2 regions of the Thermomonospora cellulosilytica genome follow, and region 2 is predicted to be linked to the other one. Evidence: riboswitches for the same ligand, from Rfam matches in the RefSeq annotation. Region 2 holds a riboswitch; the other holds the start of a gene.
What was found. Region 2 has a riboswitch for cobalamin ahead of HNR21_RS07350 (ABC transporter substrate-binding protein). Riboswitches for the same ligand answer to the same signal wherever they lie in the genome.
Positions count from the first base shown of each region.

Region 1 (7,425 bases), 830 kb from region 2:
CGGGCGCGGACCCGCCGCCCGGCCGACCCCCACCCCGGCTCCCTCGGGTTCGCGCCCGTTGCGCGCGGCCGGCGGGCCGCACGCGCCCGGGCGGCCCCCGGTGGTGACCCCCGCCGTGATCCTGCCCGGCCACCCGGCGTGGAAGCCGACCCCGGCGCCGCGCCGCAAGGAGGCGGTGACCAACCTCAGGGAGCTGGGTCCCGGACGGCCGCCGGGGACGATCTCGCTGACCATCGACGACGGCCCGCACCCGGAGTACACGCCGCAGATCCTGGACCTGCTGGCCGAGCACCGGGTCACGGCGACCTTCTTCGTGGTGGGCGAGATGGTCAGGGAGTACCCGCTGATCACCCGGCGGATCGTGGAGGCGGGGCACCAGATCTGCAACCACACCATGAGCCATCCGTCGCCGTTCGACCGGATCGGCTCCCGGCGGATCCGCCGGGAGATCGCCGAGGCCCACGAGCGGATCGCCCAGGCCACCGGGGTCACCCCGAAGTTCTTCCGGGCGCCGGGCGGGGCCTGGTCCAAGCAGGTGTTCGAGACGACCGCCGAGTTCGGGATGATCCCGATCGGCTGGGAGGTCGACCCGCAGGACTGGCGGCGGCCCGGGGTCGGCCGGATCAGGCGCGCCCTGCTGGAGTCCAAGGAGGGCGCGATCATGCTCTGCCACGACGGCGGCGGCGACCGCTCCCAGACCGTCGCCGCCCTCCGCCAGGTCCTGCCCCGGCTCAAGAAGCGCGGCCTGACCTTCGTTCCGCTGTAGCCCCCGGCGACCGGGGCACGGGCGGGACGGGCGGGATGAGAGGGTGCGGTCCATGACCGTGCTGCGTTCGCTGGTGCTGTTCGGGTTGGCCGCGCTGGCCGAGATCGGCGGGGCGTGGCTGGTCTGGCAGGGGTGGCGGGAGCATCGCGGCCTGCTGTGGATCGCGGCCGGGGTGCTGGCGCTGGGGGCGTACGGGTTCGTGGCGACGTTCCAGCCGGACCCGCACTTCGGGCGGATCCTGGCGGCGTACGGGGGCGTGTTCGTGGCCGGGTCGCTGGCGTGGGGCGTGCTGGTCGACGGGTTCCGGCCGGACCGGTGGGACCTGGCGGGCGCGGCGATCTGCCTGCTGGGCGTCGCGGTGATCATGTACGCGCCGCGCGGCTGACCCGCGTCTTCGGGGAACGGGTCAGGAGGCGGCGGCCGCCAGCAGCGGGCGGATGGCGGGGTCGGCCAGCCGGTAGCGGACGATCCGGCCGTCGCGTTCGGGCTCCACCAGGCCGGCGGTGCGCAGCAGCCGCAGCGCGCGGGAGACGGCCGTGTCGGACATCCCCGAGGCGGTGGCCAGGTCGGTCACGCTGATCGGCCCGGCGGAGTCGATGGCCAGCAGCAGGGTGAGCCGGCCGGGGTCCGACAGCAGGTCGAAGCGGCGGGCCCAGGCCGCCACGCGGGCCGGGTCGCCGATGGCCGCGATCGCCTCGCACGGACGGTGGTCGTCGATGGGGGTCCGGTGGGCACGGTCGGCGGGAACCAGATGCACCTGTCCATCGTGCCAGAGATCCATATCCCCATACCTGCGCAACCGGGCAGGTATGGCTAGGCTGTCCGGGCCGTGGTGTTCGGGAATTCCGGTGCAAGACCGGAGCGGCCCTCGCCACTGTGATCGGGAGATCCCGCCGCTCGCTCCGCATGGAGGCCACTGGGCGCCCGCGCCTGGGAAGGTGGAGCGGCGGGCCGGACCCGTCAGCCAGGAGACCGGCCACGGCGCTCGACCACCGTCCACGAGGTGCTGGAAAGGTCCGGTGTCCGCCCGTGCACATCGCCGAGGGCTATCTCCCCGTCTCCCATGCCGTCGCCTGGTCCGTGGCCGCGGCCCCGTTCGTCGTCCACGGCGCGACGGTGCTGAGCCGCCGCGTCAAGGACTCCCCCGAGGACAAGCTGCTGCTGGGCGCGTCGGGGGCGTTCTGCTTCGTGCTGTCCGCGCTGAAGATCCCGTCAGTCACCGGAAGCTGCTCGCATCCGACCGGCACCGGGCTCGGCGCGATCCTGTTCCGCCCGCCGGCGATGACGGTGCTCGGCACCATCACCCTGCTGTTCCAGGCGCTGCTGCTGGCGCACGGAGGGCTGACCACGCTGGGCGCCAACGTGTTCTCCATGGCGGTCGCCGGGCCGTGGGCGGGCTTCGGGGCGTACCTGCTGGTGCGGCGCCTCGGCCTGCTCCCCGCGGTGTTCGCCGGGGCGTTCGTCGCCGACCTGACCACCTACTGCGTCACCACGGCCCAGCTCGCGCTGGCCTTCCCCGACGCCGAGTCCGGCTTCGCGGGGGCGCTGGCCAAGTTCGGCGGGATCTTCGCGGTCACCCAGATCCCGCTGGCGATCAGCGAGGGCCTGCTGACCGTCCTCGTCGTCCGGCTGCTGCGCACCTCCGCCGCCGCCGACCTGACCCGCCTCGGCGTGCTGCGCCCCGACCGCACGGAGGCGACGGCGTGAGGGACCGCATCGTGAACTGCCGCCGGTGCCGCGTGCCGCGCGATCGTAGGGAGGTGACGGCGTGAAGGGCCGCATCGTCAACCTGCTGCTGGTGCTGGCGGTGGTGGCGCTCGCGGTGGCGCCGCTGGCGATCGGGGCCGGGGACGGCAAGGAGGAGCCGTTTACCGGGGCGGACGGGCAGGCGGAGACCGTCATCACCGAGAACGACCCCGGCTACGAGCCTTGGTTCGCCCCGCTGTACGAGCCCCCGTCCGGGGAGATCGAGTCCGGGCTGTTCGCGTTGCAGGCGGCGCTGGGCGCGGGCGTGCTCGGCTACTGCCTCGGGGTCGTCCGGACGCGGCGCAGGCTGACCGCCGCCCGGCGGGACGACGGCTGAGTGCTCGCCATCGACGCCGCGGCCTACCGCAGCCCGTGGCGGCGGCACCACCCTGCCGCCAAGGCGCTGCTGGCCGGAGGACTGCTGGGCTGCGCGCTGGTGCTGCCGCCCTGGCCGGGGGCGGTGGTGACGGCGCTGGTCGCCCTGGCGGTGGCGCTGTGCTGGGCGCGGGTGCCGGCCCGCACGCTGCTGCGGGCCGCCCGGACGCCGCTGGGGTTCGCGCTGACCGGATCGCTGACGTTCCTGGTCACGGTGGGCGCGGACGGGATCGGCTGGGCGGACGGGGGGCCGCGGCGGGCCGGGGAGGTGGTGGCCCGGTGCGGGGCGGCGGTGCTGTGCCAGCTGCTGTTCGCCGGGACGACCCCGCTGGCCGACACCCTGCCCCGGCTGGTGCGGCTCGGGGTGCCCGCGACGCTGGTGGAGGTGGCGGCGCTGATCTACCGGATGCTGTTCGTGGTGCTGGACACCACCCGGCGGATCCGCGACGCCCAGGCCGGCCGGCTGGGCGCCCGGTCCCTGCAGGCGACCTGGCGTTCCCTGGGCGGGCTGGGCTCGGCGGTGTTCGTGCGCTCGTTCGACCGCGCCCGCCGGCTGGAGATCGGCCTGGCCGGGCGCGGCTACACCGGCGCCCTGACGGTCGCGGTCGAGCCGATCCCGCTGCGGACGCCGTTCCTGCTGGCCGCCCCGCTGCCCGCCGCCCTGGCGGTCACCGCCACCCTCGCCCTGGAACGCCTGCTGTGACTCGTCTTGAAAGGTCCGCCGTGACGCCGATCCTCAGTGCCCGGGAGGTCTCGTTCGCCTACGACGGCGAACCGCCGGTCTTCGGCGGGCTGTCGCTGGAGGTGCCGGAGGGACGGACGCTGGCGCTGCTCGGGCCGAACGGCGTGGGCAAGACGACCCTGCTGCGGCTGCTGACCGGAGGGCTGCGGCCGTCACGGGGACAGGTCCTGTGGCGGGGGTCGCCGGTGTCGTACTCGCGGCGGGGCCTCACCGAGTTGCGGACCCGCGTCCAACTGGTGCTGCAGGACCCCGACGACCAGTTGTTCTCGGCGAGCGTCGTGCAGGACGTGTCGTTCGGCCCGCTGAACCTGGGGCTGCCCGCCGACCGGGTGCGCGCGCGGGTCGCCGAGGCGCTGGCGGCCATGGAGATCGCCGACCTGGCCGACCGGCCCACCCATCTGCTGTCGTTCGGCCAGCGCAAGCGGGTGGCGATCGCCGGGGCGCTGGCGCTGCGCCCGGCGGTGCTGGTGCTGGACGAGCCGACCGCCGGGCTGGACCCGGCCGGGGTGGACGCGCTGCTGGCGACGCTGGCCGCCCTGCAGGCCGCCGGCACCACGATCGTGGCATCCACCCACGACGTGGACCTCGCCCACCGCTGGGCCGACGACGCCGCGATCCTGGCCGAGGGCCACCTGCACACCGGGAGGGCCGCCGACCTGCTCACCGACGAGGCGCTGCTGCGCGCGGCCCGGCTCCGCCCGGCCTGGGGCCCGGCGGTCGGGCGGGTGCTGCGCCGCCACGGCGTCCTGCCCCCCGGCGCCCCGGACCCGCGCACGCCCGCCGACCTCTAGTGCCGGCGTCTTCGCCCGGGGCCGCTTGACGGCACCCGCGCCGGGTAGTGATTCCTCTTTCAACCAGGCCGGGCCGGGACAGGCGGCCCGCACCGCCGGCGGCGGGCCGAGGCGCCCGGCCGGCCCACGCACACCGAACTCTCCTGGATCCACCATGAATTTCGCCGACCGTTTTCCCGTCCTCCGCGACATCGGACTCCTGATCGGCCGTCTGGCCCTCGGGGTGATCCTCCTCGCGCACGGGTTGCAGAAGCTCACCGACATCGGGCTCGGGGCCGTCGCCCGGGGGTTCGACGACCTGGGGATCCCCCTGCCCACCCTGGCCGCCTACTACGCGACCTGGGTGGAGATCCTGGGCGGCCTCGCCCTGATCCTCGGCCTGCTGGTGCCGGTCGCCGGGGTGCTGATCGCCCTCGACATGGCGGGGGCGTACTGGTTCGTGCACCGGGACGACGGGCTCTTCGTCAACGAGGGCGGTTTCGAGTTCGTCCTCCTCGTCGCGGCGACCGCGCTGCTGCTGGCCGGCACCGGCAGCGGGCGGTTCGGCCTGGACGCGCTGCTGTGGCGCGGCAGGACCCCCGCCCGCGGCCGTGCGGAGACCTCCGTGTGAGGTCAGGCGTACCGGTCGGAGTACGGCCAGCCGTGCGGCGGCAGGTCCGGTTCCCCGGCGGGCGCGGGCGGCCGGGGCGTCGCGGGCGTCGCGTCGTGCGGGTCGTCCTCCACCGGGGCGCTGCGGGAACGGACCAGGGCCGCCAGGGCGGTGGTGATGGGGACGGCCGCGATCAGGCCGAGGGTGCCGGCCACGCTGCGGACGATCTCCTGGGCGAGGATCTGCCCGGTCAGCACCTGGCCGAGCGGCTGCTCGCCGACGCTGATCAGGATCAGCAGCGGCAGCGAGGAGCCCGCGTACGCCAGGATGATCGTGTTGATCACCGAGGCGATGTGCGCCCGGCCGACCCGGGCGGCGGCCCGGTAGAGCTGCCCGAACCGGTACGCGGGGTTGGCGTGCGCCAGTTCCCCGACCGTGGCGGCCTGGGTGACGGTGACGTCGTCCAGAACGCCCAGCGAGCCGATGATGATCCCGGCCAGCAGCAGGCCCTGCAGGTTGACGTCGTAGCTGAGGCCCAGGTTGAGGGCGCTCTCGTCGGCCATGCCGGACAGGCGGGTCAGGCCGATCGCCACCGACGCCAGCACCCCGGTGAGGGCGAGGCTGGCCAGCGTTCCGACCAGCGCGATCGACGTCGCCATCGTCGGGCCGTGCGTCAGGTACAGCACCGCCAGCATGATCGCGGCGGAGCAGACGATGGCGGCCAGCAGCGGCGGCTGTCCGGCCAGGATCGCCGGGATCAGGAACTTCACCAGCAACAGGAAGGTGATCGCCAGCCCCACCAGCGCGGTCACCCCCCGCCAGCGGCCGAACGCGATCACCGCCAGCGCGAACGCCGCCCCGACCAGCCACATCCCGTTCGACCGGTCGTGGTCGGTGAGCTGGTACGGCGGGACGCCGCCGTCCGCGCCGGACGGCATGTGCAGCAGCACGACCTTGTCGCCGGGGTCGTACTCCAGCGAGCCGGGCCCGGTGGGCAGCGAGACCCGCACCGTGCCGCCCGCCTGCGGCCCGGAGGTCAGCCGCACGGTGGCGTCGCCGCACTTCTGGCCGGGTTGCGGGGTGGGCGCCAGCCAGTCCCCCTCGAACTCCCCGGCCTGCGCGCAGTCCTTGTGGGCGATCGCGGTGACCGTGCCGGTGACCCGGGTCATCTGCACCGGGTCCTGGCTCTGCCCGGCGGCCTTGGCGGCGTTCCCGTCCGGCCACATCCAGATCAGCGCGGCCAGCGTCACCACCGCCAGCGGGACGATGACCGCCAGCATGGCCCGTACCGCACCCGGCGGAGCGGGCGCCGTCCGGTGGTGGGAGTGGGAGTGGTCAGCGCCCACGGGCACCTCCTCGGTCCGGTCTCGGGAGTCCGGGGGCCGTGCCCCCGGGGCGGCAGGTCATCCGAACACCGCCTCGGCCAGCGTCCAGGTGGCCAGGACGAGCATGACAAGGCCGCCGATCCGCCGCACGACCTTGAGCGGGACCCGGTCGGCGATGAACCGCCCGGCCCGCAGCGCGAGCGCCGACACCGCCATCAGCGCCAGCAGCGCGCCCAGCGCCACCGGCAGCGGTTCCCGCGTGGCCGCCAGGTTCGCGGTGGCGATCTGGGTCAGGTCGCCCCACTCCCCGACGAACACGACGGTGAACGCCGTGGCGTACGTCGCCCAGGTCCCCAGCACGGGCGCCCGGGCGCCGGCCTCGCCGTCGTCGTCCTCGTCACCGCCTCGCAGCAGGGTATAGGCGCCGAACGCGAACAGCGCCGCGGCCACCACCCCGACCAGGGTGCGCGGCAGCAGCGACAGCACGCTGCCGGCGGCGACGGCGATGCCCACATGGATTCCGAACGCGCTGGTCGTGCCGAGCCACACCCACAGCGGGCGCATCCGGGTGCCCATGGCCAGCGAGGCGAACATGCTCTTGTCCGGCAGCTCGGCCAGGAAGATGACGACGAACGCGGTGAAGAACGTGACCAGGTTGAAAGTCATCCGCAGCGGCGGCCTTCCCCTCGTGGCCGGACCGCTCCGGCCGACGAACGCGCCGGGGGATCAGCGCGGGAGGACCGATTCGGCCCGGCCGGACGTGTGCGCCCCCTGGGGGCACGTCTGACCAGGCCGAAGGTCTCGTCCACCGTGACCTGAGGTCACGGCCTGAGGACCGGGCCTCCCCGCCGTCTCCGGCAGGGCACGCCAGCATGTCGACCGCTCAGCGGATCGGGACTACTCCCCTTCGCCGCGGCCCACCCTACCCGGCTCCGGAACCCGCGGGCACCACCCCTCGCCCGGCCGAGGTGATGCGGGTGGATCGCCGCGTGGACGCCGGCATCGACATGGACGGCACCATGCAGTACTCCGAGGGCGACTTCGTCCAGGTGGCGCGGGAGGGGCTGGATCGGCCGTCCCCTCGTCATCCC
Region 1 is NZ_JACJII010000001.1:671,322-678,746, forward strand. It holds gene HNR21_RS03165 (polysaccharide deacetylase family protein) at 1-766, shown strand, start outside; gene HNR21_RS03170 (YnfA family protein) at 819-1,151, shown strand; gene HNR21_RS03175 (ArsR/SmtB family transcription factor) at 1,173-1,523, opposite strand; cobalamin riboswitch at 1,580-1,761, shown strand; gene HNR21_RS03180 (energy-coupling factor ABC transporter permease) at 1,796-2,473, shown strand; gene HNR21_RS03185 (energy-coupling factor ABC transporter substrate-binding protein) at 2,535-2,849, shown strand; gene cbiQ (cobalt ECF transporter T component CbiQ) at 2,850-3,590, shown strand; gene HNR21_RS03195 (energy-coupling factor ABC transporter ATP-binding protein) at 3,611-4,420, shown strand; gene HNR21_RS03200 (DoxX family protein) at 4,575-5,030, shown strand; gene HNR21_RS03205 (YibE/F family protein) at 5,033-6,355, opposite strand; gene HNR21_RS03210 (TMEM165/GDT1 family protein) at 6,413-7,000, opposite strand; gene HNR21_RS35845 (hypothetical protein) at 7,312-7,425, shown strand, end outside.
Region 1: another riboswitch for cobalamin. It lies ahead of HNR21_RS03180 (energy-coupling factor ABC transporter permease); the one in region 2 lies ahead of HNR21_RS07350 (ABC transporter substrate-binding protein).

Region 2 (7,425 bases):
CCTCGCGGCCGTGGCGGGCTGCACCTCCCCCGAGCAGTCCGCGCTGCGGCAGATCCAGCCGAACGCCACCGTGTACATCGACGGCTGGGACCAGGACGGCGACGAGGGCGACCGGGCCCTGATCGAACGCAAGCCCTCCGGCATGTGGGTCGTCCCCGTCAACGCGCCCTTCCGCGCCAACCGCGTCGGCGGCTTCACCGTCCGCGTCACCCTGGACCCCAAGCGTGGCTTCGTCGTCACCGACCTGGGCGGCACCCAGGTCGGCCGCGACCACGACGACTGTCTCGAAGAGGGCGAGACCTACGCCTTCGTTGACGTTCCTGCCAACGCCCTGAGCTGGGAACCGGACGCGGGCTCCAGTGGCACCCCCAACGACGACTGCCAGGTCCTGCCCGTCGACTGAGCCCCAACGGCGCCCGCCCGGCTGGCGTCTCCGGGGTCAGGGGCGGCGGAGCCAGCCGGTGAACGCCGCCAGGGTGGGGAAACGGTGGGACGTGCCGTTGCGGGTGGCCTCGTAGGCCTCGCCGTCCCAGGTGACGGTGAGGTCGGCGGGAGGTTCGGGGACGGGACGCCAGCCCTCGCGGGACAGGGCCCGTTCCAGCAGGGGCCTGTGGAGTCCGGGGGCGGTGACGTGGGCGGTGCCGCGCGAGCCGCCGGGGAGGACGAAGACGCCGGACGCCGCGTCGAAGGTCAGGCCGCCGCCGTCGAACGCCGCGGAGATCGCTCCGTTCAGGGCGAGCTCCTCGGGGGTGCCGCGGTGCAGGCCGCCGTCACGGGTGATCAGCCAGACGCGGTCGGCGATGCGCAGGGCCAGCTCCAGGTCGTGGGTGGAGACCACGACGACCAGGGAACGTTCCCGGGCCAGCCGCCGCAGCAGGCCCATCAGCGCGACCCGTGACGGCACGTCCAGGAACGCGGTCGGCTCGTCCAGCAGGATCGCGGCGGGCTCCTGGGCGAGGGCGCGGGCGGTGAGGATCCGCTGGCGTTCCCCGTCCGACAGCTCGGTGACGGGGCGTTCGGCCAGGTGGGCGGCGTCCACGGCGGTCAGCGCCCAGTCGACCGCCGCACGGTCGGCGGCGGTGAGGCGGCCGGTGAACCCGGTGTGCGGATGACGCCCCAGCGCCGCCAGCTCCCGGCCGGTCAGCAGCGCGGGAACGTCCCGTTCGGTCAGCACCACGGCGACGCGGCGGGCCAGCTCCGCCGGGCCGATCGCGGCGACGGGCGACCCGTCGAGCAGCACCTTCCCCTCCAGCGGCGGCTGGAGCCCGGCGAGCGTCCGCAGCAGCGTCGACTTGCCCGTCCCGTTCGGCCCGATCAGCACCGTCAGGTCCCCGGCCCGCGCCTCGGCGTCCACCCGCTCCAGCACGCGCCGCGCCGCCCGGCCCCGCCGCCCGGGATAACCGACCGTCAACGCGTCCAAGACCAGCACGCGTTCACCTCCGTCCAGCCGAAGGGGTCCGTGCGGCAGCGGTCCGCGCGACCGGCGTCATGCGCGTTCGCGGCGGACCGGCCGGGCCGCGGGATCGGCATGGCGGTCACGTCGCCCATCCGGCTCGGGCGGCGCGGCTGCGGAGGAGGACGGTGATGACGACGGGGGCGCCGAGGACGGTCGTCACCGCGTTCAGGGGGAGGATCGCGCCGCTGCCGGGGGCCTGGGTGGCGATGCAGCAGGCCAGGGAGACGGTGGAGCCGAGGAGGATCGCGGCGGGCATCAGGACGCGGTGGTCGGCGGTGCCCAGCAGCAGCCTGGCCATGTGGGGGACGGCCAGGCCCAGGAACGCGACCGGGCCGCAGTACGCGGTGACCGAGCCGGCGAGGACCGACGCCGTCAGGAGGGTGGCCGTGCGGGTGCGGCGCACGCGGACGCCCATGGTGCGGGCGTAGTTCTCGCCGAGGAGCAGGGCGTTCAGGGGCTTGACCCCGGCCAGCGCGGCGAGCAGGGCCACGCCGCAGACCGAGGCGAACACCGCCAGGTCGTCCCAGGTGGTCCCGGCGTAGCTGCCCAGGCTCCAGCCCAGGTACTGCTGGGCGCGCTGCCCGTCGGAGTACGCCAGCAGCAGCGTGATCAGCGAGGACGTGGCCGAGCCCACCATCACCCCGATGACCAGGATCGTCACCACCGAACGGACCCGCCGTGCCAGCGCCAGCACCAGCATCAGCACCGCCGCCGCGCCCGCCGAGGCCGCCACCACCAGACCGGCCCGCCCCGGTCCGGCGACCGCCCCGGTGAACGCGCCCGCCGGCACCGCCCAGCCGGTCACCGCCAGCGCCACGCCCAGGCTCGCGCCGGAACTGACCCCGAGGATGTACGGCTCGGCCAGCGGGTTGCGGAACAGCGTCTGCATCTGCACCCCGGCCACCGCCAGCGCCGCCCCGGCCAGCACCGCGGTCACCGCCCGCGGCAGCCGCACCGTCCAGATGATCACCTCGACCCCGGGGTCGGCCCCGTCCAGCCGCAGCAACGCCGGGATCACCCGGTCGACGGGGATCACCGTGGACCCCAACGCCACCGCCAGCACGAACCCGGCCACCACGACCGCCCCCAGCACCCCCAGCACGACCCCCCGCCGCCGTGCCCCCGCCGCCCCGCCCGGCCGCACGGCGAGCCCGCCCGTGTCGGACGGAGCGGGGGCCTGGTCGCGGGGGTCGGTCACTTGGCGAGCCGCTGGTAGAAGGTGAACGAGTGGTTCGGCATCAGGTCCGGGTGGAGGATGGCGACCAGGTCGGCCAGGATCAGGTCGGGGCGGACGACGCCGCGTTCGTAGAGGTCGTTGCCGCCGCCGGGGCCGAGGGCCTTGTTGGCGGGCCACACCCTGCCGGACCTGAAGGCGGCGAACTCGGCGTACCGGGGGTCGGCCTCGGTGACGTCGGCGAGGGTCTTCCACTCGTTCATCTGGGGCAGCCAGACCTCGGCGTCCCGGGCCTCGGCCAGCACCGCCTCCAGGTCGAGGGTCATGCTGCCGGTGCCCTTGGTGCCGGCCCAGGCGTAGGTGCCGCCCGCGTCCCGGATCAGGCGGGCCATGAAGCTCTCGCCGTTCGGGATCGCCCACTGGCCCTGGAACATCTGGCCGGGCAGGACCGTCACCGGCTCGGCCGTCCGCACCCTGCCGGCCAGCGCCCGGTAGGCGGCGGCGACCTTGTCGAACGTCTCGGACGCCGTGGCCTCGGTGCCGGTCAGGGCGGCCACGAACTTGATCCACTCGGCCCGGCCCAGGGCGGTGGTCTCCTGCCACTCCGCGTTCGCGACGATCCTGACCCCGGCCTGCCGCAGCGGCCCGTACGCGGGGTTCTCCCGGCCGTCGGTCATCAGCACGTCCGGGCGGGCGCCGATCACCTTCTCGGTGTTCACCTGCTCGCCGGTCACGTCGGCGTACTCGACCACCTTCCCGGCCCGCACCTGCGCGCGGACCTGCGGCGAGGTGATCAGCCCGGCGGCGGCGACGCCCTTCAGCCGGTCCAGCACGCCCAGTTCGGTGATGAACGGCAGATGCGTCGTCGAGCCGGAGAACAGCGTGCGCACCGGGGTCTGCACCACGGTCGCGCCCTTGAGCGCGCCCTCCAGCCTGGGTGCGGGCGTCCCGCAGCGCACCAGCACGTACGTCTGCGGCGCGGCCCCCGGCGACGGCTGCTTGACCGTGATGACCTGGTAGTTCTTCGCGTACCGCAGGGTGAAGTTGGTGGCGTGCCGGATCTCCTGCTTGACCGGGAAGTAGTCCTTGCCCGCGTCGTACTCGCGGACGCACTCGCCGCCGGCCGCCGTCGCCTGCTCCTGCGCGCCGCCGCCGCACGCGGCCAGCGGCAGCACCAGCAGCATCCCGGCCAGCAGCCGCGCCTTGTCCATCGACACCGGTGTCTCTCCTGAGAACGGGCCGTGACCGCCGTTCCTCGACGGCGCCCACGGCGGGCGGAGGGCCGGATCCACCCTGCGCGGGGCACGGCACGGCGCCGTTCCTCGCCCGGGGAGATCCGCCCCATCGTGCTGAGGAGGCGACCGCGTGAGTCTCCTGGCTCTCGGGTCGATGCTCGTCCCGGCCTTCCCGCCCGGAGCCCCGGGCAGTGGCGTCGTTCGGGATCCGCTCGCCGATCACAGTGGCGGGACCGCGCCGGATTCGCACCGGCTTCCTCGTTCCGCCGTCGCCTTCGACCGGCAATCTTCGCACACGTGACGTTCCGTCCCACGCGTCCCCGGTACGGGGCCGGACGAAAACCCGTGGAACGTCCCGGCCGCCCCTGCCTACGGTGACCGTATGGCCGCCGACGAGCAGGGTCCCCTTCCGCCGTTCAGCACCACGAGCGACGAGGAGCGGGAACGGCTCGCCCAGAGGCTGCGGCAGCTCACCCTGGGCGAGCTGGTCGACGTGCTGCGCCGGGTCCTGCCCCGCCATGCGGACGAGGACGGGGAGAGCATCCTCGTGCTCGCCGAGGCATTCCGATCGCGGCCCGACCCGGACGACGAACCCGAAGAGCCCTACGTCGAACTCGTCGCCTGGCCCGCCCGCGACCTCTACGACGGGAGCATCGGGCCGCCGTGGGGACTGCTCGAGAGCGGGCGATGCGACAACTGCCGGGCGCTGGTGACCTCCACCGTCAAACGCGCCCACTGCCCCGTCTGCGGAACGCTCTGCGGCCTCACCTGACCTGTTCCGGGCCCGCGCGAGGGAGATCGGGCGACCGCGGCGGAGCGAGGACGGGCTGACCTCCCGTGGCCCGGCGAACGGAGGACGACCGTGTCAGGCGGGCCAGGTGTTCTCGATGTGGTGGCGGATCAGGGCGGCGTGGGACAGCGGGGTGGACAGGTCGGTGACGTCGCCGTTCGTCGTGTAGTCGAGGAGGACGACGTCGCGGTGCCGGGACAGGGCGGTCAGGCGGGTCACCAGGTCGGCGGTGCGGTGCTCCAGGGTCCAGCGGTAGGTGGGGAGGTAGATCTGCCTGCGGGCCTGCTCGTAGGGGAGCAGGGTCCGGCCGTGGAGGCCGGCCCGGTGGCCCCGGACGGGGCCGTGCCGGCGGACGGTGCGCTTGAGGCCCCGCATCGTGGTGATCGAGAGCTTGGCGGGGTCCACGTCGGCGTCGGCGAAGACCTTGAGCGCCTGCCAGACGCCCTCGACGGACGCGGCCGTGACTCCCGGTGTGAACGGGACGGGAATGCCGCCGTGGGGGTAGAAGGGGCTGAACCGCACCCAGGGCTCCTCGGCCCGTGAGGTCACGTCCACGACGAGCGCGTCCGGGTGCTCGCGTTCGATGGACGCCGTGCCGCGTCGCCGGCTCGCCACATGGATCGCCACGAAAGGCATCCTGGCGGAGGGCACCGACATTCCGGGCATGACGAAAGCCCGGCGCCGGAATCGGCGGGGAAGGGCGTTTATCGACGGGCTTAGCTTAGGCTAGCCTAAATCCGTGTCGACTCCGGTGCGCGAAGCCCCCCCGCGCAAGGAGCCCGTCAGCGCGACGGCCGCGGCCGGACGGGCCGGGGGGCTGCTGGTCCTGGCCGGCGTCCTCGTGCTGACCATGGCGGCGAGCCTGGCGATCGGGGCCGAGAGCATCCCGCTGGACCGGGTCGTGGCCGGCCTTCTGCACCCGGACGGGTCACGGGAGGCGCTGATCATCCAGGACCTCCGGGTGCCGCGCACGCTGCTGGGGGTCGCGGTCGGCGCGGCGCTGGGGCTGGCGGGCGCGCTGATGCAGGCGCTCACCCGCAACCCGATGGCCGAGCCGGGGCTGCTGGGCGTGAACGGCGGCGCGGCGTTCGCGGTGGTGCTGGTCATCGGGTTCCTCGACGCGCGGACGTCGCTGGTGTACGTGTGGGCGGCGTTCGCGGGGGCGGCCGGGGCGGCGCTGCTGGTGTACGCGGTCGGCTCCTACGGCCGGGCCGGGGCCACGCCGTCGCGGCTGGTGCTGGCGGGGGCGGCGCTGAACGCGGTGTTCAGCGCGCTGACCGCCGGGGTGATGCTGCTGGACCCGCGCAACTTCGACGGGTTCCGGTTCTGGCAGGTGGGATCGCTGTCGGGCCGGGACCTGGAGGTGTTCGCGCAGCTCGGGCCGTTCATGCTGGGCGGTGCCGTGCTGGCGCTGCTGCTGGCCCGGCCGCTGAACGCGCTGGCGCTCGGGGAGGAGGCGGGCCGGGCGCTGGGGGTGAACCCCGGCCGGACCCGCGTGCTGGGGGCGCTGGCGATCGTGGTGCTGTGCGGGTCGGCGACGGCGGCGGTGGGGCCGATCTGGTTCCTCGGGCTGGCGGTGCCGTTCATGGTGCGCTCGGCGATCGGGCCGGACCAGCGGTGGGTGCTGCCGTACTCGCTGCTGCTGGCCCCGGTGCTGCTGCTGGCCGCCGACATCGCCGGGCGGGTGCTGGCCAGGCCCGGTGAGCTGGAGACCGGCATCGTGACCGCGTTCGTGGGGGCGCCGGTCTTCATCTGGATGGTCCGCCGGGGGAAGGCGCCGAAGCTGTGAGCCGGGTGGTGCGCGCCGGAGCGCTGTCGGTGCGGTGGGAGCCGCGGGCCGCCGCGGTGGGCGTCGCGCTGCTGGCGGTGGGACTGGCGGCGGCGGTGTTCGTGGTCGGCACCGGGGACTTCCCGATCCCGGCGCCGGAGGTGGTGCGGGCGCTGGCCGGGCAGGGCGATGCGGCCACCACGTTCATCGTGACCGAGCTGCGGCTGCCGCGCGCGGTGGCCGGGCTGCTGGCGGGGCTGGCGCTGGGCATCAGCGGGGCGATCTTCCAGAGCATGTCCCGCAACCCGCTGGGCAGCCCCGACCTGATCGGCTTCACCACCGGCGCGTCCACCGGCGCGCTGCTGCAGATCCTGGTCCTCGGCGGCGGTACGGCCTCGATCGCCGTCGGGTCGGTGTCCGGCGCGGTGTGCACGGCCGCGGCGGTGTACGCGCTGTCGTACCGGGGCGGCGGGGTGAACGGCCACCGCCTGGTGCTGATCGGCGTGGGGGCGGCGGCCATGCTGGAGGCCTGCAACAGCTACCTGATCACCCGGGCCGAGCTGCGCGACGCCTACGAGGCCGCGTTCTGGCTGACCGGCAGCCTCAACAACCGCGGCTGGGAGCACGCCGTCCCGCTGGCCCTGGCGCTCGCCGTCCTGGTCCCGCCGGCGCTGGCCTACGGTGGCCGGCTCAAGATGGGCGAGCTCGGCGACGACGCCGCCCAGGCCCTCGGCGTCCCCGTGCAGCGTTCCCGCGCGATCCTGGTCGCCGCGGGGGTCGGGCTGATCGCCGCCGCCACGACGGCGGTCGGCCCGGTGCCGTTCGTCGCCCTGGCCGCGCCCCAGCTGGCCCGCCGCCTGACCCGCCGCACCGGCCCGCACCTGCTGTCGGCCGGGCTGATGGGCGCCGCCCTGCTGGCCGTCAGCGACCTGATCTCCCTCAAGCTTCCGGCCGCCGTCCCGGTCGGCGTCGTCACCGGCACCCTCGGCGGCCTCTACCTGG
Region 2 is NZ_JACJII010000001.1:1,505,072-1,512,496, forward strand. It holds gene HNR21_RS07335 (hypothetical protein) at 1-403, shown strand, start outside; gene HNR21_RS07340 (ABC transporter ATP-binding protein) at 440-1,429, opposite strand; gene HNR21_RS07345 (FecCD family ABC transporter permease) at 1,536-2,654, opposite strand; gene HNR21_RS07350 (ABC transporter substrate-binding protein) at 2,651-3,841, opposite strand; cobalamin riboswitch at 3,978-4,166, opposite strand; gene HNR21_RS07355 (hypothetical protein) at 4,248-4,637, shown strand; gene HNR21_RS07360 (DUF6939 family protein) at 4,731-5,291, opposite strand; gene HNR21_RS07365 (FecCD family ABC transporter permease) at 5,395-6,444, shown strand; gene HNR21_RS07370 (FecCD family ABC transporter permease) at 6,441-7,425, shown strand, end outside.